2 regions of the Streptomyces diastaticus subsp. diastaticus genome follow, and region 1 is predicted to be linked to the other one. Evidence: riboswitches for the same ligand, from Rfam matches in the RefSeq annotation. Region 1 holds a riboswitch; the other holds the start of a gene.
The links. A riboswitch is a leader RNA that binds a small molecule or an ion and turns the genes downstream of it on or off. The one in region 1 is predicted to bind glycine.
Positions count from the first base shown of each region.

Region 2: another riboswitch for glycine. It lies ahead of gcvT (glycine cleavage system aminomethyltransferase GcvT); the one in region 1 lies ahead of gcvP (aminomethyl-transferring glycine dehydrogenase).

Region 1 covers NZ_BLLN01000003.1:1,319,060-1,330,560, forward strand. Annotated here, with positions in the region: gene Sdia_RS14340 (mannose-1-phosphate guanyltransferase) at 1-196, shown strand, start outside; gene Sdia_RS14345 (DUF881 domain-containing protein) at 286-1,185, shown strand; gene Sdia_RS14350 (small basic family protein) at 1,182-1,514, shown strand; gene Sdia_RS14355 (DUF881 domain-containing protein) at 1,520-2,386, shown strand; gene Sdia_RS30120 (double zinc ribbon and FHA domain-containing protein) at 2,469-3,389, shown strand; gene ftsR (transcriptional regulator FtsR) at 3,405-4,136, shown strand; gene Sdia_RS14370 (bifunctional nuclease family protein) at 4,200-4,676, shown strand; gene Sdia_RS14375 (MerR family transcriptional regulator) at 4,840-5,475, shown strand; gene Sdia_RS14380 (DNA polymerase IV) at 5,534-6,913, shown strand; gene Sdia_RS14385 (PRC-barrel domain-containing protein) at 6,992-7,363, opposite strand; glycine riboswitch at 7,480-7,577, shown strand; gene gcvP (aminomethyl-transferring glycine dehydrogenase) at 7,755-10,640, shown strand; gene Sdia_RS14395 (DUF5999 family protein) at 10,747-10,953, opposite strand; gene Sdia_RS14400 (hypothetical protein) at 11,269-11,501, opposite strand, start outside.
Region 2 covers NZ_BLLN01000005.1:1,818,726-1,830,226, forward strand. Annotated here, with positions in the region: gene Sdia_RS25225 (ABC transporter ATP-binding protein) at 1-654, opposite strand, end outside; partial or broken gene Sdia_RS25230 (ABC transporter ATP-binding protein) at 882-1,865, opposite strand; gene Sdia_RS25235 (ABC transporter permease) at 1,868-2,821, opposite strand; gene Sdia_RS25240 (ABC transporter permease) at 2,823-3,827, opposite strand; partial or broken gene Sdia_RS25245 (ABC transporter substrate-binding protein) at 4,041-5,720, opposite strand; gene Sdia_RS25250 (enhanced serine sensitivity protein SseB C-terminal domain-containing protein) at 6,801-7,583, opposite strand; gene Sdia_RS25255 (enhanced serine sensitivity protein SseB) at 7,737-8,504, opposite strand; gene Sdia_RS25260 (AAA family ATPase) at 8,587-9,318, opposite strand; glycine riboswitch at 9,594-9,698, shown strand; glycine riboswitch at 9,699-9,817, shown strand; gene gcvT (glycine cleavage system aminomethyltransferase GcvT) at 9,858-10,982, shown strand; gene gcvH (glycine cleavage system protein GcvH) at 11,116-11,493, shown strand.

The DNA of each region.
Region 1 (11,501 bases):
GGTCGAGGAGGCCGGCGACCGGTTCGTCGACACCACGGACGGGGTCCGCGTGGTCGAGGCCGACGGCCGCTGGGTGATGGTCCTGCCCGACCGGGCCGAGGCCGTCACCCACCTGTGGGCCGAAGGACCGGACGACGAGTCGGCCGAGGCGCTGCTGGACGAGTGGGCGGCCGTGGTGGACAGCGCCGGGCGCTGACCGCCGGACACCCCGCCACCGGGCGGCCGCGGGCACCGCGCCCGCGGCCGCCCAAGCGCATTCGGAGGTGGGGCCCCGGCCGTGCGACGATGTGCGGCATGTCGCAGCAGCCCCCCGGACGGAGCAACGTCCCGCGCCGCCCGCGCCCCGACGCCTCCATGTCGCTGCTCACCAACGTGATGGACCACAGCCTTGACGACGGCTACGCCGAGGCCGCCGCACGCCGGGCCGCCGACGGGACCGCCGGAGTCCCACGCACCCTCAAGGCGAAACTGGGGCTGGCGGCCGGACTGGTCCTCGCCGCGCTCGTCGTCACCGTGGGCGCGGCCCAGGCCCGTGAGGACGCGCCGGTCGTCGCCAAGGAGCGCGAGGAACTCATCGACCGCATCGAGAGCGGTTCGGCCGCCGCCGACGGCCTGGAGGAGGACGTCGAGACGCTCCGGTCCGAGGTGGGCAGACGCCAGCGCGAGGCGCTCCAGAAGCACGGCGGGGACCAGGGCGCGCTCGTCGGCCTGCTCTCCGGGGCCACCGCCGTCCACGGACCGGGCCTCACGCTGGTGGTGGACGACGCCAAGGGGTCCGACACCGGGGGCGGTGGGCCGCGGGAGAGCGCCGGATTCTCCGACACCGGGCGGCTGCGCGACCGCGACATGCAGCGCATCGTCAACGGGCTCTGGCAGTCGGGCGCCGAGGCCGTGTCGATCAACGGGCAGCGCCTGACCGCCCTCTCGGCGATCAGGGCCGCCGGGGACGCCATACTGGTCGACAACAAGCCGCTGGGCCCGCCGTACACGGTGCTCGCGGTGGGCGACGGGCAGCGCCTCGCCGACCGCTTCCAAGGCAGCTCGGACGGGCAGTACCTCGCAGCCCTGCGGGAGAACTTCGGCATCCGCACGAAGATCACCGCGGAGGACGAGGTCAGCCTGCCCGCCGCACCGAGCGTGAGCGTACGAATCGCGGAGCCGACCGCGGGAAAGGGCACATCTTGATCGCCGTACTGGGGCTCCTCGTGGGAGTCGTGGCCGGACTGCTGGTCCGGCCCGAGGTACCCGCCGTCGTCGAGCCTTATCTGCCGATCGCCGTGGTGGCGGCGCTCGACGCCGTCTTCGGCGGGCTGCGTGCCATGCTCGACGGCATCTTCGACGACAAGGTGTTCGTCGTGTCGTTCCTGTCGAACGTCGTGGTCGCCGCTCTCATCGTCTTCCTCGGCGACCAGCTCGGGGTGGGCGCCCAGCTCTCCACCGGGGTCGTCGTGGTTCTCGGCATCCGCATCTTCTCCAACGCCGCCGCCATCCGCCGGCACGTGTTCAGGGCGTGAGGCCGATGCGTGACGACGAGCCCGGCGCCCGGGGTCCTGAGGCGGGGGAGGAACCCCGCCCGACGGGCCCGCCCCGGCGCCAGCCCCTGCCCGAAGCGGCTCCCGCACCCGCCCCCGAGCCCCGCCCGGAGGCCGAGCCGGCGCCGGCGGAGCTGACCGGGCGCCAGCGCCTGGTGAAGGGCCTGTGGCCGCCGCGCGTGACCCGCGCGCAGCTCACCGTGGCCCTGCTGCTCTTCGTGCTCGGCCTCGGTCTGGCCATCCAGGTGCGTTCCACCAACGACACCGGGGCGCTGCGCGGCGCCCGCCAGGACGATCTCGTCCGCATCCTCGATGAACTCGACGACCGCACCGAGCGTCTGGAAGACGAGAAGCAGCGTCTGGAGGACCAGCGGACCGAGCTGGAGAACAGCTCGGACCAGGCCGAGGAGGCGCGCCGCCAGACCGTCGAGAAGGAGCGTCAGTTGGGCATCCTCGCGGGGAACGTCGCGGCGACGGGCCCGGGCATCACCCTCACCGTCCAGGACCCCGCCGGCACCGTCCGCGCCGACATGCTCCTGGACGCCGTCCAGGAGCTGCGGGCGGCGGGCGCGGAGGCGATCCAGGTGAACGACGTGCGGGTGGTCGCGGGCACGTATCTGAGTGACGGCTCGGGCGGCGTCAACGTCGACGGGAACAAGATCACCCGTCCTTACCGTTTCAAGGTCATCGGTAATCCGCAGGATCTCGAACCGGCCCTCAACATCCCTGGTGGGGTGGTCCAGACGCTGGAGAAGGAGCAGGCCACGGTGGTGGTGACACGTGAGGAGAAGATCGTGGTGGACGCCTTGCGACCGGCGGAGCAGCCTGACTACGCTCGGTCGTCGAACGAGTGAGGCGCGAGTGTATGCGCCGTGTCCCGGCGGGGCATGAGGTTGCGGGGGGTCGGCGCACAGTGGAGGCGGCGCGTGGTGGAAACTGTGCGGTGGAGACGGACGCGGTGAAGGCGTCCGGATCGGCCGTCGTGTGCAATCAGGGTTCGTCCTGCCCCACGGGCGGGTCTGTTTCGGTCAAGGGGAATCGCCCGTGAAGTTGTTTGCGAAGTTGTTCGGCAAGAGTGGGCGCGAGGACGGCGGCAAGGCCGCCCGGCACCGCGCACCGAACCAGGGAGTGGAGGAGCAGGGAGAGCGTCCCCTGTTCCGTGACGAGGTGGCCGGCGGTGACAATTCGGGCGCGTCGTCCGTTGACCGCTCCGGTGCCGGCGGCATAGGTTTCGGTGAACCATCAACCTCAAGTACGGGTGGAGACTTCGGTCCCGGCCCGTACGGAACCGATGCCCCCGCAGGGCAGCCGCGGCAGGAGGGCCCGTCCATGGTGTGCAGCAGGTGCGGGCACCGCAACGCCGAGGCCGGCCGCTTCTGTTCCAACTGCGGAGCGCCCCTGACCGCCCAGGCGGCCCAGGAGCGTCCGTCGGAGACCACCTCGACGATCTCGATCTCGGGGCTGGAGGCGTACGAGGCGGAGGTGACCGGGCAGAACCCGGCGCCCACGCTCTCCCAGGAGGCCCAGGCCGCCGTGGACGCCCTCCCGGCCGGATCGGCGCTGCTGGTGGTGCGCCGCGGGCCCAACGCCGGCAGCCGGTTCCTGCTCGACGGGGACCTCACGACGGCGGGGCGCCACCCGCAGGGTGACATCTTCCTGGACGACGTGACGGTCTCCCGCCGCCACGTCGAGTTCCGCCGCCAGGAGGACGGGGCCTTCACCGTCGCCGACGTGGGCAGCCTCAACGGCACCTACGTCAACCGCGAGCGCATCGACGCCGTCGCGCTCGCCAACGGCGACGAGGTGCAGATCGGCAAGTACCGGCTGGTCTTCTACGCCAGCCAGCGGGGCATCTGACCGTCAGGAAGGTCTATGCGTCAATCAGCGAGGGGCGGTGCCGGCAACGGCACCGCCGCCGCCGACAGTCGGCCGGTGAGTATCGGCACGGTGCTCAGCACGCTCCGTGACGAGTTCCCCGAAGTGACCATCTCCAAGATCCGTTTCCTGGAGTCCGAGGGGCTCATCGAGCCGCAACGGACCCCCTCGGGCTACCGCAAGTTCAGCCCGCAGGACATCGAGCGGCTCGCGCAGGTGCTCCGCATGCAGCGCGACCACTACCTCCCGCTCAAGGTCATCAAGGAGCACCTGGACGCCGTCGAGCGCGGTGAGGAACACCCGCTCCCCGCCGTCGGCCGGCAGCGCGAGGCCGGGGACCCGGAGCCCGGCACCCCCACCGTCCGCCGGATCGGCCGGGCGGAGCTCCTGACCGCCGCCGGGGTCGGCGAGGAGGAACTCGCCGAGTGGGAGTCGTACGGGCTGATCGGTCCGCTGCCCGAGGGGGACTACGACGCCCAGGCGGTGCGTGTCGCCGCTCTGGTGGCCGAACTGGGCCGCTCGGGAATCGAGCCCCGGCATCTGCGGGCCATGAAGGCCGCCGCGGACCGGGAGGCATCCCTGGTCGAGCAGATCGTCGCACCCCTGCGCCTGCACCGGAATCCGCAGACCAGAGCCCATGCCCAGGAGCGCACCAGGGAACTGGCCGAGCTCACCACGAGCCTCCATTCGGTGTTCTTCCAGGCCGCCCTCGGCGTGCGTCCGTCCTGATCCGGCGTGATCCGGGGGGAGCCCGACTACCCAAACCCGCCGGGCACGTCCTAGGGTTGCTGTGTGAACGAGCTCGACGTCGTAGGTGTCCGGGTCGAAATGCCCTCCAACCAGCCGATCGTGCTCCTGCGCGAAGTGGGAGGCGACCGCTACCTCCCCATCTGGATCGGACCGGGTGAGGCGACCGCCATCGCGTTTGCCCAGCAGGGCATGGCCCCTGCCAGGCCGCTGACGCACGACCTCTTCAAGGACGTCCTGGAGGCCGTGGGGCAGGAGCTGACCGAAGTGCGCATCACCGACCTGCGGGAAGGCGTCTTCTACGCGGAACTGGTCTTCGCCGGCGGGGTCGAGGTGAGTGCCCGCCCGTCCGACGCCATAGCGCTCGCGCTGCGCACCGGCACGCCGATCTACGGCAGTGACGGGGTCCTCGACGACGCGGGTATCGCCATCCCGGACGAGCAGGAGGACGAGGTCGAGAAGTTCCGCGAGTTCCTCGACCAGATCTCGCCCGAGGACTTCGGCACCAACAACAGCCAGTAGCGAGAGTCACCCCCGCCGGCCATTCGGCGCCCCTTTCCCGGAAGCGGGACACGGTAAACCACTCTTGGGGGGAATATCACCCGGCGTGGCGAGTGTGGCGATCGTTGACGCACCCCGGGTGACTGCCTACCGTCGACAAGCAGGTCAAGGACGGAGGGTCGGCGTGAGCATCAGCGGCGACGGTACGACGGGGGGTGCTCCGGGGCTCAGCCCCCGCGAGCGCGGTCCGTACCCGCTTCACGGCAGGTCGGCGGCACGGCAGGGGCGGCCGGTCGAGGCCGTCGCGGACGGCATGGAGAGGGCCGGGGACGACATCGGATACCGGGGGCCCACCGCCTGCGCCGCGGCCGGGATCACCTACCGCCAACTGGACTACTGGGCTCGTACGGGACTGGTCGAGCCGAGCGTGAGGCCGCCGCACGGAGGCGGTGCGCAACGGCTCTACGGCTTCTGTGACGTGGTCGTCCTCAAGATCGTCAAGCGGCTCCTGGACACCGGCGTGTCCTTGCAGAACATCCGCACCACCGTCCAGCACCTGCGTGACGGAGGTTTCCGCGACCTGGAACGGATGACGCTGATGAGTGACGGCGCCACCGTCTACGAGTGCACCTCGCCCGACGAGGTGGTCGGCCTCCTCCAGGGCGGTCAGGGCGTCTTCGGCATCGCCGTGGGCGTGGTCTGCCAGGACGTGGAGAGTGCCCTCGCGCAGCTTCACGGCGAGCGGGTGGAGACCGGCGAGACGGTGATCCGCCACCACCCCGCCGACGAACTCGCCCGGCGGCGCAACCGCGCGGTCTGAACCGCGCCCCCGAGCCGCACGGCCACCGTTGTCGGTGGCATGGGGCAGCATCGAAGACGTGAGATCCACGCCGACCATCCTCCACCTGGACATGGACGCCTTCTACGCCTCGGCGGAGCAGGCCGCCAAGCCGAGCCTGCGTGGCAAGGCGGTGGTGGTCGGCGGGCTGGGGCCGCGCGGTGTGGTCGCGACCGCCTCGTACGAGGCACGGCGGTTCGGGGTGCACTCGGCGATGCCCACCGCGCAGGCGCGCCGGCTGGCGCCGCACGCCGCCTATCTCACGCCTCGCTTCACCCTCTACCGCGACATCAGCAACCAGGTCATGGGGCTGCTGCGGGCGCTCTCCCCGCTGGTGGAGCCGCTCAGCCTCGACGAGGCCTTCGTCGACCTGGAAGCGGGTGGGGCCGCCTGGGACAGCGCCTCGGCCCAGGAGACGGCCCGCCGGCTGCGGGCGGACATCCGGCGGGTCACCGGGCTGAGCGGATCGGTCGGGCTCGCCGTGTCGAAGATGCTCGCCAAGATCGGCTCCGAGCGGGCCAAACCCGACGGCCTGCTCCTGATCGAGCCGGGTACCGAGCGGGATCTGTTGGCACCGCTTCCGGTCCGGGTGCTGCCGGGCGTCGGCCCGGCCACCGGAGACCACCTGCGCCGCGCGGGCATCACCACCGTCGAGGAGATCGCCGAGGCGGGCCAGGACGAACTGGTCCGGCTGCTCGGCAAGGCGCACGGCGCGGGGCTGTACGCCATGGCCCTCGCCCTCGACGAGCGGCCCGTCGTCTCGGAGCGCGAGGGCAAGTCCGTCTCCGTGGAGGACACCTACGACCTCGACATCCACGACCGGGTCCGGGTGCGCGGCGAGGTCGCGCGGCTGGCGGAGCGGTGCACCGGGCGGCTGCGCGAGGCGGGCCGTTCAGGGCGCACGGTGGTCCTCAAGGTCCGCCGGTACGACTTCTCGACCCTGACGCGTTCGGAGACGCTGCGCGGCCCCACCGACGACCCCGCCGTCGTCCGGGAGTCGGCCGCCCGGCTCCTGGAGGGCGTGGACACCACTGGTGGTGTCCGGCTCCTGGGCGTGGGCGTGAGCGGCCTCGCCGACTACACACAGGAGGACCTGTTCGCCCAGGCCGCGGGGGAGCGGGCGGTCGCCGGGAAGACCGGGCGGGAGCCGGAGGCCCCCGAGGGGATTGAGGCCGAGGCCGTGGACACCGTGGCGCCGGCGGCGCCGGAGGAACGGCGCTGGCCCGCCGGCCATGACGTCGTCCACGAAGTCCACGGCCACGGCTGGATCCAGGGGAGCGGCGTGGGGCGGGTGACGGTCCGCTTCGAGACACCGACCTCGGCGCCGGGCCGGGTGCGCACCTTCCGCACGGAGGACCCGGAGCTCAGCCTGACCGCGCCGCTGCCGCTGGTGGTGGAGAGCGGACACGGGGAGGGGTGACCGGCGGGCGGGGCCCGCGCGGCCTCCGGGGTCCGGCCGTGTTCCCGGCGCTCCCGCCCGCTCTCCCCCGGCCCTGGGTCAGGTCTCCTCGGTGCCCGCGACGTGGCCGAAGTCGCGGTCCGCGGGCGGCTCCGGGGCGGCGAGGTCCAGGCCGTAGTGATGGTAGAGCTGGAGTTCCTGCTCCGGGGAGAGGTGGCGGCCCACACCGAAGTCCGGGGCGTCGCGGATGAGGGCGCGCGCGAACGGTATACGCAGTCCTCCGTCGGTCAGCTCGCTCGGTTCGAGGGGGACGAAGGCGTCGCGGCTGAAGAGGCCGGTGCGGACGGCGGCCCACTCGGGGACGCCGGTCGCGTCGTCCAGATAGACCTCGTCGACCGTGCCCACCTTGGTGCCGTCGCGGTCGAACGCCTTGCGTCCGATCAGGCTGCGGGGATCGATATCGCTCTGCACGGAACCCTCCCAGGGCATCGCAGCACATCCGTCCCTCCTACGAAAGAGCACTTCCTGCCGCTCGGCCACTCGAACGGACCCTGCGTGGTCCCCGCTGATAGGCTGGCTGTGGCTGTCGACCCCGTGCGGGAGAGTCCTCCGGCGATCACCGCGGAGGCGCCGAAGGAGCAACTCCTCCCCGGAATCTCTCAGGCCCCCGTACCGCACGGACGAGGTCACTCTGGAAAGCAGGGCGGGTGGCGGACGGTCCGTGCGCACCTCGGCCTCACCGACGGTGAAAACCGGTGCCCGCGCCGGTGAAGCTCTCAGGTCCGGATGACAGAGGGGGAGGCCGTACGGGCACCCGCGGCGGGTGCCCCTCGCAGGTCGCGTCGACCAGGAGGCCTCCGCAATGACCGCCAACCGCATCCCGCTCTCCCGCCTGGAACAGGGCGTCCCGTTCGAACAGCGGCACATCGGGCCCGACGCCGGTGACCGCGCCAAGATGCTGGCCCAGGTGGGCTACGGCTCGCTGGACGAACTCACCGCCGCCGCCGTCCCCGACGTGATCAAGAGCGCCGACGCCCTGGACCTGCCCGAGGGCCGCTCGGAGGCCGAGGTCCTCGCCGAACTGCGCGGTCTCGCCGACCGCAACCAGGTCGTCGACTCCATGATCGGCCTCGGCTACTACGGCACCTTCACCCCGCCGGTCATCCTGCGCAACGTCATGGAGAACCCGGCCTGGTACACGGCGTACACGCCCTACCAGCCGGAGATCTCGCAGGGCCGGCTGGAGGCGCTGCTGAACTTCCAGACCGCCGTGGCCGACCTCACCGGCCTGCCCACCTCCGGCGCCTCGCTGCTGGACGAAGGCACCGCCGCGGCCGAGGCGATGGCGCTGTCGCGCCGGGTCGGCAAGGTCAAGGAGGGCGTCTTCCTCATCGACGCCGACGCCTTCCCGCAGACCGTCGCGGTGATCGAGACGCGCGCCGAGCCGACCGGTGTCGAGGTGGTCGTCGCCGACCTCGGCGAGGGCATCCCCGCCGAGGTGGCCGAGCGGGGCGTCTTCGGCGTCCTCCTCCAGTACCCCGGCGCCTCCGGCGCCGTCCGCGACCTCAAGCCGGTGATCGACGCGGCGCACGAGCTGGGCGCCGTCGTCACCGTCGCCGCCGACCTGCTCGCCCTGACCCTGCTGACCCCGCCCGGACAGCTCGGCGCGGACATCGCCGTCGGCACCACCCAGCGCTTCGGTGTCCCGATGGGCTTCGGCGGCCCCCACGCCGGATACATGGCGGTCCGCGAGAAGTTCGCCCGCAGCCTGCCCGGCCGCCTGGTCGGCGTCTCGGTGGACGCCGACGGCGACCGCGCGTACCGGCTCGCCCTCCAGACGCGCGAGCAGCACATCCGCCGTGAGAAGGCCACCAGCAACATCTGCACCGCGCAGGTACTGCTCGCCGTGATGGCCGGCATGTACGCCGTCTACCACGGGCCCGAGGGACTGCGCGCCATCGCCGGACGCACCCACCGTTTCGCGGCGCTCCTCGCCGCCGGTCTCCGCCAGGGCGGTGTCGAGGTCACCGAGGAGTCCTTCTTCGACACCGTGACGGCGCGGGTTCCCGGCCGGGCCGCCGAGGTCGCCTCCGCCGCCCGCGAGCGGGGAGTCAACCTGCGGCTGGTCGACACCGACCACGTCTCCGTCGCCTGCGACGAGACCACCACCCGCGCCCACCTCACCGCCGTCTGGGAGTCCTTCGGTGTCGGCGCCGACGTGGACCAGCTGGACGGGGCCGCGCCGGACGCGCTGCCCGGGACGCTGCTCCGCGAGGACGCGTACCTGACCCACCCGGTCTTCCACCAGTACCGCTCCGAGACGGCCATGCTCCGCTACCTGCGCCGGCTGGCCGACCGGGACTACGCGCTGGACCGGGGCATGATCCCGCTCGGCTCGTGCACGATGAAGCTGAACGCCACCACCGAGATGGAGCCGGTCACCTGGCCGGAGTTCGGCGCCCTGCACCCCTTCGCCCCCGCCGGCCAGGCGCAGGGCTACCTCACGCTCATCCGCGAGCTGGAGGAGCGCCTCGCCGAGGTCACCGGCTACGACAAGGTCTCCCTCCAGCCCAACGCCGGTTCGCAGGGCGAACTGGCCGGGCTGCTCGCCGTACGCGGTTACCACCGGGCCAACGGCGACCTGGACCGTACCGTCTGCCTGATCCCCTCCTCGGCCCACGGCACCAACGCCGCCAGCGCCGTCATGGCCGGTATGAAGGTCGTCGTCGTGAAGACCTCCGACGACGGCGAGATCGAGATCGGGGACCTGCGGGCCAAGATCGAGCAGTACCGCGACCAGCTCGCCGTGCTCATGATCACCTACCCGTCGACCCACGGTGTCTTCGAGGCGCACGTCGCCGACATCTGCGCCGCCGTCCACGACGCGGGCGGCCAGGTGTACGTCGACGGCGCCAACCTCAACGCGCTGGTCGGCCTCGCCAAGCCCGGCCGGTTCGGCGGTGACGTCTCCCACCTCAACCTGCACAAGACCTTCTGCATCCCGCACGGCGGCGGCGGCCCCGGCGTCGGTCCGGTCGGCGTCCGCGCGCACCTGGCGCCCTACCTGCCCAACCACCCGCTCCAGCCCGCCGCCGGACCCGCCACCGGTGTCGGCCCCGTCTCGGCCGCCCCGTGGGGTTCGGCGGGCATACTCCCGATCTCCTGGTCGTACGTCCGGCTGATGGGCGGCGAGGGGCTCAAGCGCGCCACCCAGGTCGCGGTCCTCGGCGCCAACTACATCGCCAAGCGGCTGGAGCCGCACTTCCCGGTGCTCTACACCGGTCCCGGCGGTCTCGTCGCCCACGAGTGCATCATCGACCTGCGTCCGCTCACCAAGGCCACCGGTGTCAGCGTCGACGACGTCGCCAAGAGGCTGGTCGACTACGGCTTCCACGCGCCGACCATGTCCTTCCCGGTCGCCGGCACGCTGATGATCGAGCCGACCGAGAGCGAGAACCTCGCCGAGCTGGACCGCTTCTGCGAGGCGATGATCGCCATCCGCGCCGAGATCGAGCAGGTGGCCACCGGCGCCTGGCCGGCCGAGGACAACCCGCTGCGCAACGCCCCGCACACCGCCCGCACCCTCACCGGCGAGTGGGACCACCCGTACACCCGCGAGCAGGCCGTCTTCCCGTCGGGTGTGCACGCGGCCGACAAGTACTGGCCGCCGGTCCGCCGGATCGACCAGGCCTACGGCGACCGCAACCTGGTCTGTTCCTGCCCGCCGCTGGACGCCTACGAGGACTGAGTCGCGGCTCCGGGAGGGGCACACACGTGAGGGCCGGTTCGGACATGTCTCCGAGCCGGCCCCGCCGTTTCTCCTCGCACGGTGCGTGGCGACCGCGCTTCCTCGCTCACGCCGCCCTGGTCACCCGTCCCGGGGTCAGCGGCCGGTGCGGGGGGACGATCTGCCCGTCGGGCAGCAGCTCCCCGGTGTCCTCGAAGATGACGACTCCGTTGCACAGCAGGCTCCACCCTTGTTCCGGGCGGTGCGCCCGGAGGCGGGCGGCCTCCCGGTCGGCGGAGTCGGCGGTGGGGCAGAGAGGCTGGTGCTGGCACATGGGTGGGTTCTCTCCCTGCGATGTGGTTGCTGTCCTGCGGCTCGACGTCGTGGTCATGACCGTCCCCCGGTCTGCTCGGTCCGTCCCAGTGTTGCCTCGTGGCGCTGAATCCGCAGCCGTTTCGCGGCAGCGCTCCTCGTGCGGGGAGGACGCGTCACCCGTGCGGGCGGTTCGTGCCAACTGCCCTGTCAGTTCGGGTGGTTGGAAGTGGCCACATCGGGCTAGCCCAGAAGGGTGGGTGCCCCGGGGCGCGAGGAGGGCGTGGTGTTTCCCCGCGCCCCGGGGCGGACGGCGGACCGTCGCCGGCCCGGACGGTCAGGCCGGCAGCAGCGGCCCCGGCAACTGGCCGGGCGAGAGGCGGCGGGTCAGCACCGGCAGCAGCTCGGCCGCCGGATAGGGCCGGTGGGCGGCGATGCCGGGCGGGGCCGGGGCGATCGGGACGAGAAGGTCGGTGGGGAGGGGGCCGCCCCGGCCGGCGTCGGCCGCCGGGTCGCCGTGCAGCCAGAGCGTCAGCATGTACAGCCCCGGGACCGACAGCAGGCGCGGCT
Region 2 (11,501 bases), on a different contig from region 1:
CACCGCGAGGTCGTGGGCGATCACCAGGTAGGTGAGGCCCAGCGACTCCTGGAGTTCCTCCAGCAGGTTGATGACCTGCGCCTGGATGGAGACGTCCAGCGCCGAGACGGGCTCGTCGCAGATGATCACGTCGGGCTCCAGGACCAGCGCGCGGGCGATGCCGATGCGCTGGCGCTGGCCGCCGGAGAACTCGTGCGGGTAGCGCGAGAGGGCGTTGGCCGGGAGCCCCACCTTGGTCAGGATGTCCCGGATCTTCTCGCGCCGCTCCTCGCGGGTGCCGCCGATGCCGTGCGCGGCCATGCCCTCGGAGAGGATCGACTCGATGTTCTGCCGGGGGTTGAGGCTGCCCAGCGGGTCCTGGAAGACCATCTGGAGACGGCGGCGGAAGGTCCGCATCTCCTTGGCCGGCAGCTTCGCGAGGTCGGTGCCGTCGAAGTTGACCGAGCCGTCGGTGATCTCGACCAGCCGCAGCACGGAGCGGCCCAGCGTCGTCTTGCCGCAGCCGGACTCGCCGACCAGGCCGTACGTCTGGCCCTCCTCGACCTGGAGGGAGACGCCGTCGACCGCGTAGACGTGGCCGACGGTCCGGTCGAAGACCAGGCCCTTCTTGACCGGGAAGTGGACCTTCACATCGTCCAGTTCGAGCAGGCTCATGACGCGTCCTTCTTCTTCTCGGCCTCGGGCTTCGCCTCCGGCGCGGGCTTCGCCTCCGGCCCGTCGGCGGGCCCGTCGCTCTCGACGGGCTCCGCCTTCTCCTCGGCCGCGGCGGGCTCCGCCTTCTCCGCCGTCCCGGGCGCGGCCTGCGCCGGGATCTTCGGCTCTGCGGGCTCCGTCGCCGCCTCGGCGTCCACGGCCTGTTCGGCCGGGACACCGAGGCTCTTGACCTCGACGCCGGTCAGCACCGGGTTGACGCACCGGACGCCGTGGCCGGCGCCGACCGGCTCGGTCAGCCGCGGCGTGCCGCTCAGGCACTCCAGCGTGTAGTGGTCGCAGCGGGGCGCGAAGGCGCAGCCGTCGGCCCAGTCGATCCGGTCGTTGATGGAGCCCCGGATCGGGCGCAGCGGCTCGCCCCGGGGGGCGTCCAGACGCGGGATGGAGCCGAGCAGGCCGTGCGCGTACGGGTGGGTGGGCTGCGCGAACAGCTCACGCCGCCCGGCCGACTCGACCGCCTTGCCCGCGTACAGGACGTTGACCTGGTCGCAGAGGCCGGCGACCACGCCCAGGTCGTGGGTGATCATCAGCAGCGCGGTGCCCTGCTGGTCGACGAGTTCCTTGAGGAGTTCGAGGATCTGCGCCTGGATGGTGACGTCGAGCGCGGTGGTCGGCTCGTCCGCGATCAGCATGCGGGGCGCGCAGGCCACCGCCATGGCGATCAGCGCGCGCTGGCGCATACCGCCGGAGAGCTGGTGCGGGTACTCCTTGAGCCGCCGGGTCGGGTCGGGGATGCCGACGCGGTCCAGCAGGTCGGCGGCCTCCTTGCGGGCGGCGGCCCCCTTCATGCCACGGTGCCGCTCCAGGATCTCGGTGACCTGGAGGCCGACCGGGATGACCGGGTTCAGCGAGGAGAGCGGGTCCTGGAAGATCATCGCCAGGTGCTTGCCCCGCATGTCGCGCATGGCGTTCGGGGAGAGCGTCAGCAGGTCCTTGCCGTCGTACTCGGCGCGGCCGCCGAGCTTGACGCCCTTCTTGGGCAGCAGCCCCATCAGGGCGAGCGAGGTGACGGACTTGCCGCAGCCGGACTCGCCGACCAGGCCCACGACCTGGCCCTGGTCGACGTCGAAGGAGACGCCGTCCACGGCCCGCACGTCACGCCGGCCGCGGCCGGTGAAGGTGATGGACAGTTCGTCCACGGAGAGCAGGGGCATGGTCAACCTCGCAGCTTCGGGTCGAGGGCTTCGCGCATCGCCTCGCCGAGCAGGGTGAAGCCGAGTGCCGTGATGATGATGGCCAGGGCCGGGTAGACCGCCATCATCGGCGCGGAGTCGGCGTAGTTCTGCGCCTGGGTGAGCATGACGCCCCATTCGGGGTTCTTGGCGCTGTCCGGGTTGCCGAGGCCCAGGAAGGACAGGGCCGCCGCCTCGATGATGGCGGTGGCCAGCGACAGGGTCGCCTGGACGATCACCGGGCTCAGCGAGTTCGGCATGATCTGGGTCAGGACGATGCGCCGCTTGCGGATGCCCAGCGAGTGGGCGGCCAGCACGTAGTCGGAACCGCCCTGGACCAGCATCGCGCCACGCAGCAGGCGGGCGAAGACCGGGATCTGGACGACACCGATGGCGATCATCACGGTCGTCATGGACTGGCCCAGCACGGCGGCCACCGAGACGGCGAGCAGCAGCGAGGGCAGCGCCAGCATGATGTCGATGCAGCGCATGATGACGGAGTCGATGCGCTGGCCGACCCGTCCGCCGAGGGTGGCGCAGGCGCCGGAGAGGCTGCCGATGACGGCGCCGACGCTGAGGCCGATCAGGGTGGAGACGACACCCAGGAGCAGGGTCTGCCGGGCGCCGACGAGCATCCGCGAGAAGATGTCGCGGCCCAGGTGGTCCAGGCCGAACCAGTTCTCGGCGCGGGCGCCGACGAACTCGGCGCGGTTGACGAAGACCTCGCCGCGCCACTGCTGTCCGGGGGCGTAGGGCGCGACCCACGGCCCGACGATGGCGAGGACCAGGAAGACCGCGATGATCACGGCTCCGACCAGCGCCATCTTGCTGGCCCGCAGTCGCTTGAGGGCTTCCCTCCAGAGGCTGGCGCCGCTGGAGCTCTCCTGCTGGGCCGTGAGTTCCGCGAGGCGGTCGATCTTGTCGGTCTTGGTGCTCATGTCAGTGCACCCGCACTCTCGGGTCGATCAGGCTGTAGGCGAGGTCGACCAGCAGGTTGATCAGGACGTACGCCATCGCGATGAACATGATGAAGCCGACGAGGACCGGATAGTCCCGGCCGTCGATCGCGGTCCGGATGAAGGAGCCGATGCCGCCGAAGGTGAAGACCGACTCGGTGAGCACCGCGCCCGACAGGAGGGAGCCGGTGAGCAGGCCGACCGAGGTGATGACGGGCAGCAGCGCGTTGCGCAGGACGTGGCGGGTGCGGACGACGCCCTTGCGCAGGCCCTTGGACTCGGCGGTGCGGACGTAGTCCTCGCCGAGCACCTCCAGGACGCTGGCCCGGGTCATGCGCACGATGACCGCCACCGGGATGGAGGCCAGCGCGATGGCGGGCAGGATGAGGTGGCTGAGCGCGTCCCAGGTCGCGTCGAACTCGCCCGTGAGCAGGCCGTCGAGGACGGCCAGTCCGGTCACTTCCGTGGCGTTGATCCCGGTGGTCAGCCGCCCGTAGCTGGGGAACCAGCCGAGGTTGACCGAGAAGACCGTCCGCAGCATGAAGGCGAGGAAGAAGACCGGGATGCAGATGCCGATCAGGGAACTGGAGACGGCGGCGACGTCGAGCCAGCCGCCGCGCCGCTTGGCGGCGAAGTAGCCGAGCGGCACGCCGACGGCGACCGCGAGCAGGATCGCCATCAGCGACAGCTCGACCGTGGCGGGGAATCGCAGGAGGAACTCGTCCATGACCGGCTGGCCGGTCTGGGTGGACGTGCCGAGGTCGCCCTCGATCAGCCGCTTGATGAAGCGGCCGTACTGCACGTACACCGGCTGGTCGAGCCCCAGGGCCCGGTTGATACGTGCCACCTCGGCCTCGGTCGCTTTCTCTCCGAGAATCGCCGAGGCGGGTCCGCCGGGCAGCCGGTTCAGCCAGATGAAGAGCAGAACCGACAGGCCGAGCAGGGTGGGTATGAGTTGAAGCAGTCTTCGTACGACGAAACGCAACACCCCGCGATGCCCCTTTCTTGCGTAGTTCGTGGTGCGCCTGATTCCGGACCGGGTCGCGGCCGGGCGCGTGGGGGGTGGTGGGAGGCGCGGCGCGCGGTGGTGACCGCGGGCCCTCCCGGGCCGTTCACGCGGCGGGTCCGCCCGGCCGCGAACGTGCCGTGGCCGGGCGGACCCTGACGCACCGTGAGGTGCTGCTTCCGCGTGGTGCGGTGGTTACTTCTTGAACGTGACCTCGGAGAAGTTCTCCTGCGTCAGCGGGGAGACCAGCGGCGGGTTGACGTCCTTGGCGAAGGCGATCGCCGGCGGGGACGAGGAGACCGGGACGCCGGGGAGGAAGTCCATGACGACCTCGTTGGCGTGCTCGTAGAGCTTGACGCGCTTGGAGTGGTCGACCTCGGCGGAGGCCTCCTCCATCGCCTCGAAGACCTTCTTGTCCTTGAAGCCCCACTGCTTGTCGTACTCGGCGAACCAGGTACCGATGAAGTTGTAGGCGTCGTTGAAGTCACCGGTCCAGCCGAGCAGGTGCAGCTCGCAGCCGCCCGCCTCGGTGGCGTCGATGTAGTCCGGGGCCCACTTCATCGGCTTCGGGGTGACGGTGACGCCGACCTTCTCCAGGTCGGCCTTCATCAGCTCGAAGAGGTCACCCGGGGAGGGCATGTACGGGCGGCTGACCTCGGTCGGGTAGCAGAACTCGACCTTCAGCTTCTCCTCGCCGGCCTTCTTCAGCAGGCTCTTGGACTTCGCCGGGTCGTAGGCGTACTTCTCGACCTTGTCGGAGTAGCCCTCGACGGTGTCCGGGATGAACTGCGTGGCCGCGACGCCGCCCTCGGGCAGCTGGGTCTTGACCAGGTTGTCCTTGTCGATCGCGTGCGCGATGGCGGCGCGGACGTCCTTGTTCTGCAGCGCCTTGTTCTTCTCCTGGGTGAAGCCCAGGTAGAAGATGTTGAAGACGTCACGGGTCGGGACCTGGAAGCCGGCCTTCTCCAAAGTCTTCACGTCGGCGGGCGAGACGAGGTCGTAGCCGTCGATGTCACCGGCCTGGAGGGCCGAACGGCGGCCTTCCTCGGTGTCGATGGTACGGAAGACGAGGTTCTTGACCCCGGCCTTCTTGCCCCAGTAGTCGTCGAAGCGCTCCAGGGAGACTTCCTTGTTCCCCTTGTTCTACTTCGTGATCTTGTACGGGCCGGTACCGGCGACCGTGCCGGCCTGCTGGCTGTACTTGGGGTAGGTGATGGCGTCGCCCTTGGCCGACGCCTCCTCCTTCTCGTACTCCTTCAGCGCCTTCGGCGAGTGGATCGCGAGGGCCTGGAGGGAGAAGCCGCCGGGGAGGTTGGCGGAGGGCTTCTTCACCTCGATGACGGCGGTGCTCTCGTCCTTCGCCGTGCAGGACTTGTAGTTCGCCTTGGGGGCGTCCTTGTCCTCGTTCTTGGCGAAGCCGCCCATGATGGTCTGCCAGTAGTACGACACGGCGGCCGACTGGTACGTGCCCGTCCAGTTGAACCAGTGGTCGTAGTTGGCGCAGACCGCCTCGGCGGTCAGCTTCTCGCCGTCGTGGAACTTGACGCCCTTGCGCAGGTTGAAGGTCCAGACGGTGCCTTCGTCGTTCGAGTCCCACTTCTCGGCGAGGCCGCCGACGAGCTTGGAGCCGCCGGGCTCGTGCTCCAGCAGGGCCTCGAAGGCCTGGCGGGTGACGCGGAAGGTCTCGCCGTCGGACGCCAGCGCCGGGTCGAGGGAACCGGGGTCGCCGGCGCCGCCGAACACGAAGGTGTCGTTGCCGCCGTCCTTGCCCTTCCCTTCCGTGGTGTCTCGCTCACTGGAGCACCCGGTGACGATCAGCGCGGCCGCAGCCGCGACCGTGATCGCCCGAGTGGCTCGGGACTTGAAAATGCGCATGGGCCCACCCCGGTTCAGCATTCATACAGAGGTCTTGACCGACTGAACACTACCCACGTCTCTCACCGGGGAGAATGATCCGCATAGCGGTGATACCGACCTGAGACCCGGACAGACAACAAACCGCGCATATCCAGGACATCACTCCTTCCGGCGGTGTTTACCGGACAGAAGCGCCCCTTCAGGGGCGCCGGGAAGGCGATTCCGTACCATTCGCTGCCGTACGAACACGCTGCGCTACACCGGACTTTCACACCCCTTCAGCCGAACCTCCGCACCCCTTCGCCCCTTTGGCCGGGCGAGCCCCCTTATGTCCCCTCCGGCCGGTGGGCGGCGAGGAGGGGGACGGTCTCGAATGCTGGACGGCGGAAGTCGGTGGGCCCTCATTCCGCTCGCCTCATTCGTGTCCACCGACCAGGCCCGCAAACCTCTGGCCAGCGGAAGTGCCGACGGAATTCCGGACGCCGGAAGAAGAAAGCCGGCGGATGGGGGAGTGAGGCGGGAGTGAAAGAGGCGCGAAAGGCGCGAAAAGGGGCGCCTGCTGAATGATGGGCGGAATTCAGGGCGGTTCGCGCCGCTCGGTGACCGCGCGCATGGCCCGAACGCGGCGGCCCGGCCGCCTGCCCGGGCCGCGGCCGGGCGGTCGGGTACCGCGCGCTCCCCGGGGGCGACGGCTCACCCCCGCCCCCGCGTCACCCTTCGGCAGGCCGGGACCAGCGGCTCCGGGAGAACCACGGCTGCCGCGAGCCGTCGCCGGCGACGGGGGAACCGGTCGCGGCCCGGGCGCCGAAGGCCACGGAACCGGAGCGGACCACGCCCGGCCCGGCCGGACGGAGGCCCCGGCCGAGGAGGTGAGGCGGCCCGCCACCGAGGCGCCCGGCCTGCGCCGGAGAAGGGTGGGCCCGGGTGCCACCGGTACTCCCCCGTCGCGCGAGACGCGCGGGGCGCGGGCCACGCCGGCGCCCGCGCGGAGCCCGCCGGCCGGGTGGGCGCCGGGGGGCGTCGGCCGCACCGCCGAGAGGGCGCGTCGCCCGCACGGGCGCGCCGGCCACGAGTGCGCGGCCCGGGGACCGCCCGGACTCAACTGCCGTACGGCTGCGGGTACCCGTACCCGGAGGCGGGCGGGGCGGCGTGGGCGTCGCGGTCGTAGAAGGGGCGGGCGTGGGCGCGCAGCCAGAGGGCGACCGGGTCGTAGGGGTCGGACATGGCGACGGTGGAGACGGCGAGGCCGTCGGGGACGGCGCCGACCGACTGGCGCATCATGGCCCGCACCGACTCCACGGCGTGCGCGCCCGGGTCGTACACGTCGAGACCGATCGCCAGGTACGGCACGCCGAGGGCGGGCTGGACCCAGGCGCGGCGCAGCGAGCGGAGCGCGGGGGTGCGGTGCGCGTTCTGCCCCAGCAGGGCGTAGAACTGCGGGAGTTCGATGACCGGCTCGGAGATCCGCAGCGGTCCCGGCGGCTGGGCGTCGAGGCCGACGGCGAGGCGGCGCAGGTCCGCCCAGGGCACGCCGACGCCGCCGCCCGGACCGTGCGGATTGATCCAGAGTCCGACCTGGTCCGGGTAGAGCCCGGCGGCGGCCTCACGGGTGGCGACCACCTCGTGGGCGCGGGTCCAGCCGCTGGCCGCCAGTTCCTGGGCGGAGGTGACGCAGGGCGCGTAGCCGAGGCCTTCGACCTCCATGGCGGCGTACTGCGCGTCGGGCGAGCCGGCCTGGCCGTGCCAGAGCAGCATCCAGACCTGCCCGCCGGGGTCGGCGAGCGCGTGCAGCAACCCCTCGTAGGCGTCGTACCGCCCGGGGGCCACCTGGCGCAGCATGTGCTCGACCTGCCCGGCCGCGGCCGTGCCCGACGCACTCACCTGTTGACCGCCCCTTCGTCACTTCGTCCCCCGGGGCCTGCCCCCGTCATGCCGGGACCGGTTCCGCGTGCGGAACCGGTCCCGGCATGAAGACAGCTTAGGCCCTGTACCCGTCGGCGAGGCCGGGCCCGGACGTGGTGCCGGACCCGCCGCCTACGGCTCGCGCCGGTAGAAGGGGCGCAGCTTGCCCGCCATCCAGCGGGCGACCAGGTCGTCCGTGGCGTCCAGCAGGACGAGGTTGACCGGCCACGGGACCGGCGTGCGGCCCAGGGCGCGGCCGAGGGCGTCCATGGCGCGCTGGGCCGCGTCGTCGTCGCGGCGGTTCAGCTCGACGCCGATGAACAGCACCGGGTCCTCGGCCTCGACGCTGGCCAGGCAGCGCCGGGCGGTGGCGACGACACCGGACTCCTCGAACTCCCCGGCGGCGACACCGAGGAAGTCCACCGGGTCCTCCTGCCAGTCGGGCTCGTAGGTGCGCACCCGGCCGCCGGTGGCGGGCCCGTCGAGCGGGGACCGGCCGGTGCGGCACAGTTCGGCCACGGCGAGCGGGGGCAGCGGGACGCCGACGGTGCCGCCCGGGTTGACCGCGATGCCCAGTTGCGGGGGCAGGCCGCGGGCGAACTCGGCGGCGGGGGCGACGGCGAAGGCCAGGTGGCCGCCGACGCAGGAGCGGAACTGCTGCTCCGAGCTGAACACCGGGACGTACGCGCCGCCGTCGATGTCCAGCGTCGGCAGGTCCAGGGCGCCGCTCTCCGGGCCGCCGCCGTTGGGCAGCGGGACCCAGACACTGCTGCGGCCGAGGACCTCGACCAGCCGTCCGCCCGCCGACTCGGCGCCGAGGGAGGCCGCAAGGGCCTCCTCCAGTTCGTTGCTCGGCCATCCGCCGTAGACCCCTTGGGGGGCCTGGGCCGGGATGCTCATCTGCTCACCGCCTGATCACACATACCTCGCCTGCGCCCCGACCCTACCCGCGTCGCGGGCCGGTCGGGGAGCGGGAGTTGACTCAGGCGCGGAAGGTGAGGGCGCGCAGCCGGCCGGCGGCGGCCCGGTCGAGGAGGACGGCGGCGTCGCAGCCGCGCGGCGGGTCGCCCGCCTCCAGGGCGGCCAGCAGGCGGGCGACGGCGCGGCGGTGGCGCAGGAAGGCGTACCTGCTGACGCCTCTGCCGCGGGCCCGCTGGCCGTCCAGGGCGGTGTCCGGGTCGACGTCGAGGAAGAGCAGGTGCAGGGAGCGGCCGCGGCGGCGGGCCTCCCGGGTGAGCCAGTGACGGACCCAGCTCTGGGTGCCGCAGTCGTGGACGACGACGCTGCGGCCCGAGCGGAGCAGGCGGCGCAGGGCGGCGTAGTGGGCGATCCGGGCCAGCGGGCGGTACAGGGCGTAGGGCAGGGCGGCCGGGAGGCGGGCCTCCCACTGCTCGCGGGTGTCCTGGGAGTCGGCGCGGGCGGCGCGGACGGTGCGGCGGATCAGGGTGGACTTGCCGCTGCCGGGCAGGCCGGAGATGACGACCAGGTCGCCCTGGCCGAAGGTGAGGGTGTCGGGTGCGGGGCGGTCGCCGGGGCCCCGCAGGTCGCGGACGGCGGCCGGGGCCCGGCGGGCGCCCGGCTGGGCGGGCAGGGCGGAGAGGGTGGCGTCGAGGGCGAGGGCGGGCGGGACGGGCCCGCCGGAACTGTGGGGCGGGGCGGACACCGCTCGTCCGCTGCTGCTCTGCACCGTGGTCGGCTCCCCCCGTGCGGTCACGTGCGTCATCCTCCCCGATTGTTAAAGAGAAGGTAATGCGGCACAAGCCGATTACCGGTCCTGTCGGCCGCCACCGGCGGTTTCTCTGGCTGGTCACGCAGGGCGGGGGCCGGTTGGTTCCGCCTGGTGGCGGCGGTGGCGCCCGGATGGCTGGAAGCCGCCGTTCGCGGGAGGGACGGCGGGCGCCGTACGGGCCAGGGTGCGCCCGTACGGGGAGGGGTTCTGCCGGGCGGGGGTGCGTGCAATGATGGGCGTCGAACTGCATACCGGCCGCTTGAATCCGCGCGGGAGAGTTCTGCCGGGCCCCGAAGCCCTGGTCAGGACGCCGAAGGAGCAAGTCCCTCCCTTGAATCTCTCAGGCCCCGTACCGCGCGGGCGAGGCACATCTGAAAAGCGGGCCGCTCCGTCGGCCCCACCCAAGGTGCAAGTCATGGCCGCCCGGCCGCGCGTCCGGGTGGCCGGGGCGAACCTCTCAGGTTTCGATGACAGATGGGGAGGATCGATTCCCCCTCGCCGTCATGCCCTGGGAGCGCCCGGATATGAGCCAGACCCCCCGTACGACCGCACTCGACGCCACGCACCGGGCGCTCGGGGCCACGATGACCGACTTCGCCGGCTGGGACATGCCGCTGCGGTACGGCAGTGAGCGCGACGAGCACCAGGCGGTACGGACCCGCGCCGGGCTGTTCGACCTCTCCCACATGGGCGAGATCACCGTGCTGGGCCCCGACGCCACCCGCTTCCTCGCCCACGCCCTGGTCGGCAACATCGCCACCGTAGGCCCCGGCCGGGCCCGCTACACGATGATCTGCCAGGAGGACGGCGGCATCCTCGACGACCTGATCGTCTACCGGCTCGGTACCGTCGAGGCCCCCGAGTTCATGGTCGTCGCCAACGCCGGCAACGCCCAGGTGGTGCTGGACGCGCTGACCGGACGGGCCGCCTCCTTCGACGTCGAGGTCCGCGACGACCGCGACGCGTACGCGCTGCTGGCCGTGCAGGGCCCCGCCTCCAGCGCGATCCTCGCCTCCCTCACCGACGCCGGCCTGGAGGAGCTGAAGTACTACGCGGGCCTGCCCGGCACCGTGGCCGGGGTCGAGGCGCTCATCGCACGGACCGGCTACACCGGCGAGGACGGCTTCGAGCTGTTCGTGGCGCCCGGTGACGCGGTGGCCCTGTGGGAGGCGCTGACCACCGCCGGGGCCGAGGCGGGGCTGGTGCCGTGCGGGCTCTCCTGCCGCGACACGCTGCGTCTGGAGGCCGGCATGCCGCTGTACGGCCACGAGCTGACGAGGGCGCTCACGCCGTTCGACGCCGGACTCGGCCGGCTGGTGAAGTTCGAGAAGGAGGGCGACTTCGTCGGCCGCGCGGCGCTGGAGAAGGCGGCCGAGGAGGCCGCCGCCCGCCCGCCCCGCACCCTGGTCGGCCTGGTCGCCGAGGGCCGCCGGGTGCCGCGCGCCGGCTACCAGGTGGTCGCGGACGGCCAGGTGATCGGCGAGGTCACCTCGGGCGCCCCCTCCCCCACCCTGGGCAAGCCGATCGCCATGGCGTACGTCGACGCCGGCCACGCCGCGCCCGGCACGCCCGGAGTCGGCGTCGACATCCGCGGCAGCCACGAGCCGTACGAGGTCGTGGCCCTGCCCTTCTACAAGCGCCAGAAGTAGCCCCACGTCCCCGCGTCCCCGGGCGGGCCCGGCCGCGCGCCGGGCCCGGAAGTGACGCGACGCACCCGGTCCGTCCCGGATGGCGAGACCTTCCGTTCACCAGCACACCCCCGCGTACAGGAGAATTCACCCCATGAGCAACCCCCAGCAGCTGCGCTACAGCAAGGAGCACGAGTGGCTGTCGGCCGCCGAGAACGGCGTGTCGACGATCGGCATCACGGAGTACGCGGCAGGCGCGCTCGGTGACGTCGTCTACGCCCAGCTCCCGGAGGTCGGCTCCACGGTCACCGCGGGCGAGACCTGCGGCGAGCTGGAGTCGACCAAGTCGGTCAGCGATCTGTACTCCCCCGTCTCCGGTGAGATCACCGAGATCAACGAGGACGTCGTGAACGACCCGTCGCTGGTGAACACCGCCCCCTTCGAGGGCGGCTGGCTGTTCAAGGTGCGCGTCACCGAGGAGCCGGACGATCTGCTCTCGGCCGACGCGTACACCGAGTTCTCCGGCAACTGAGACCACCC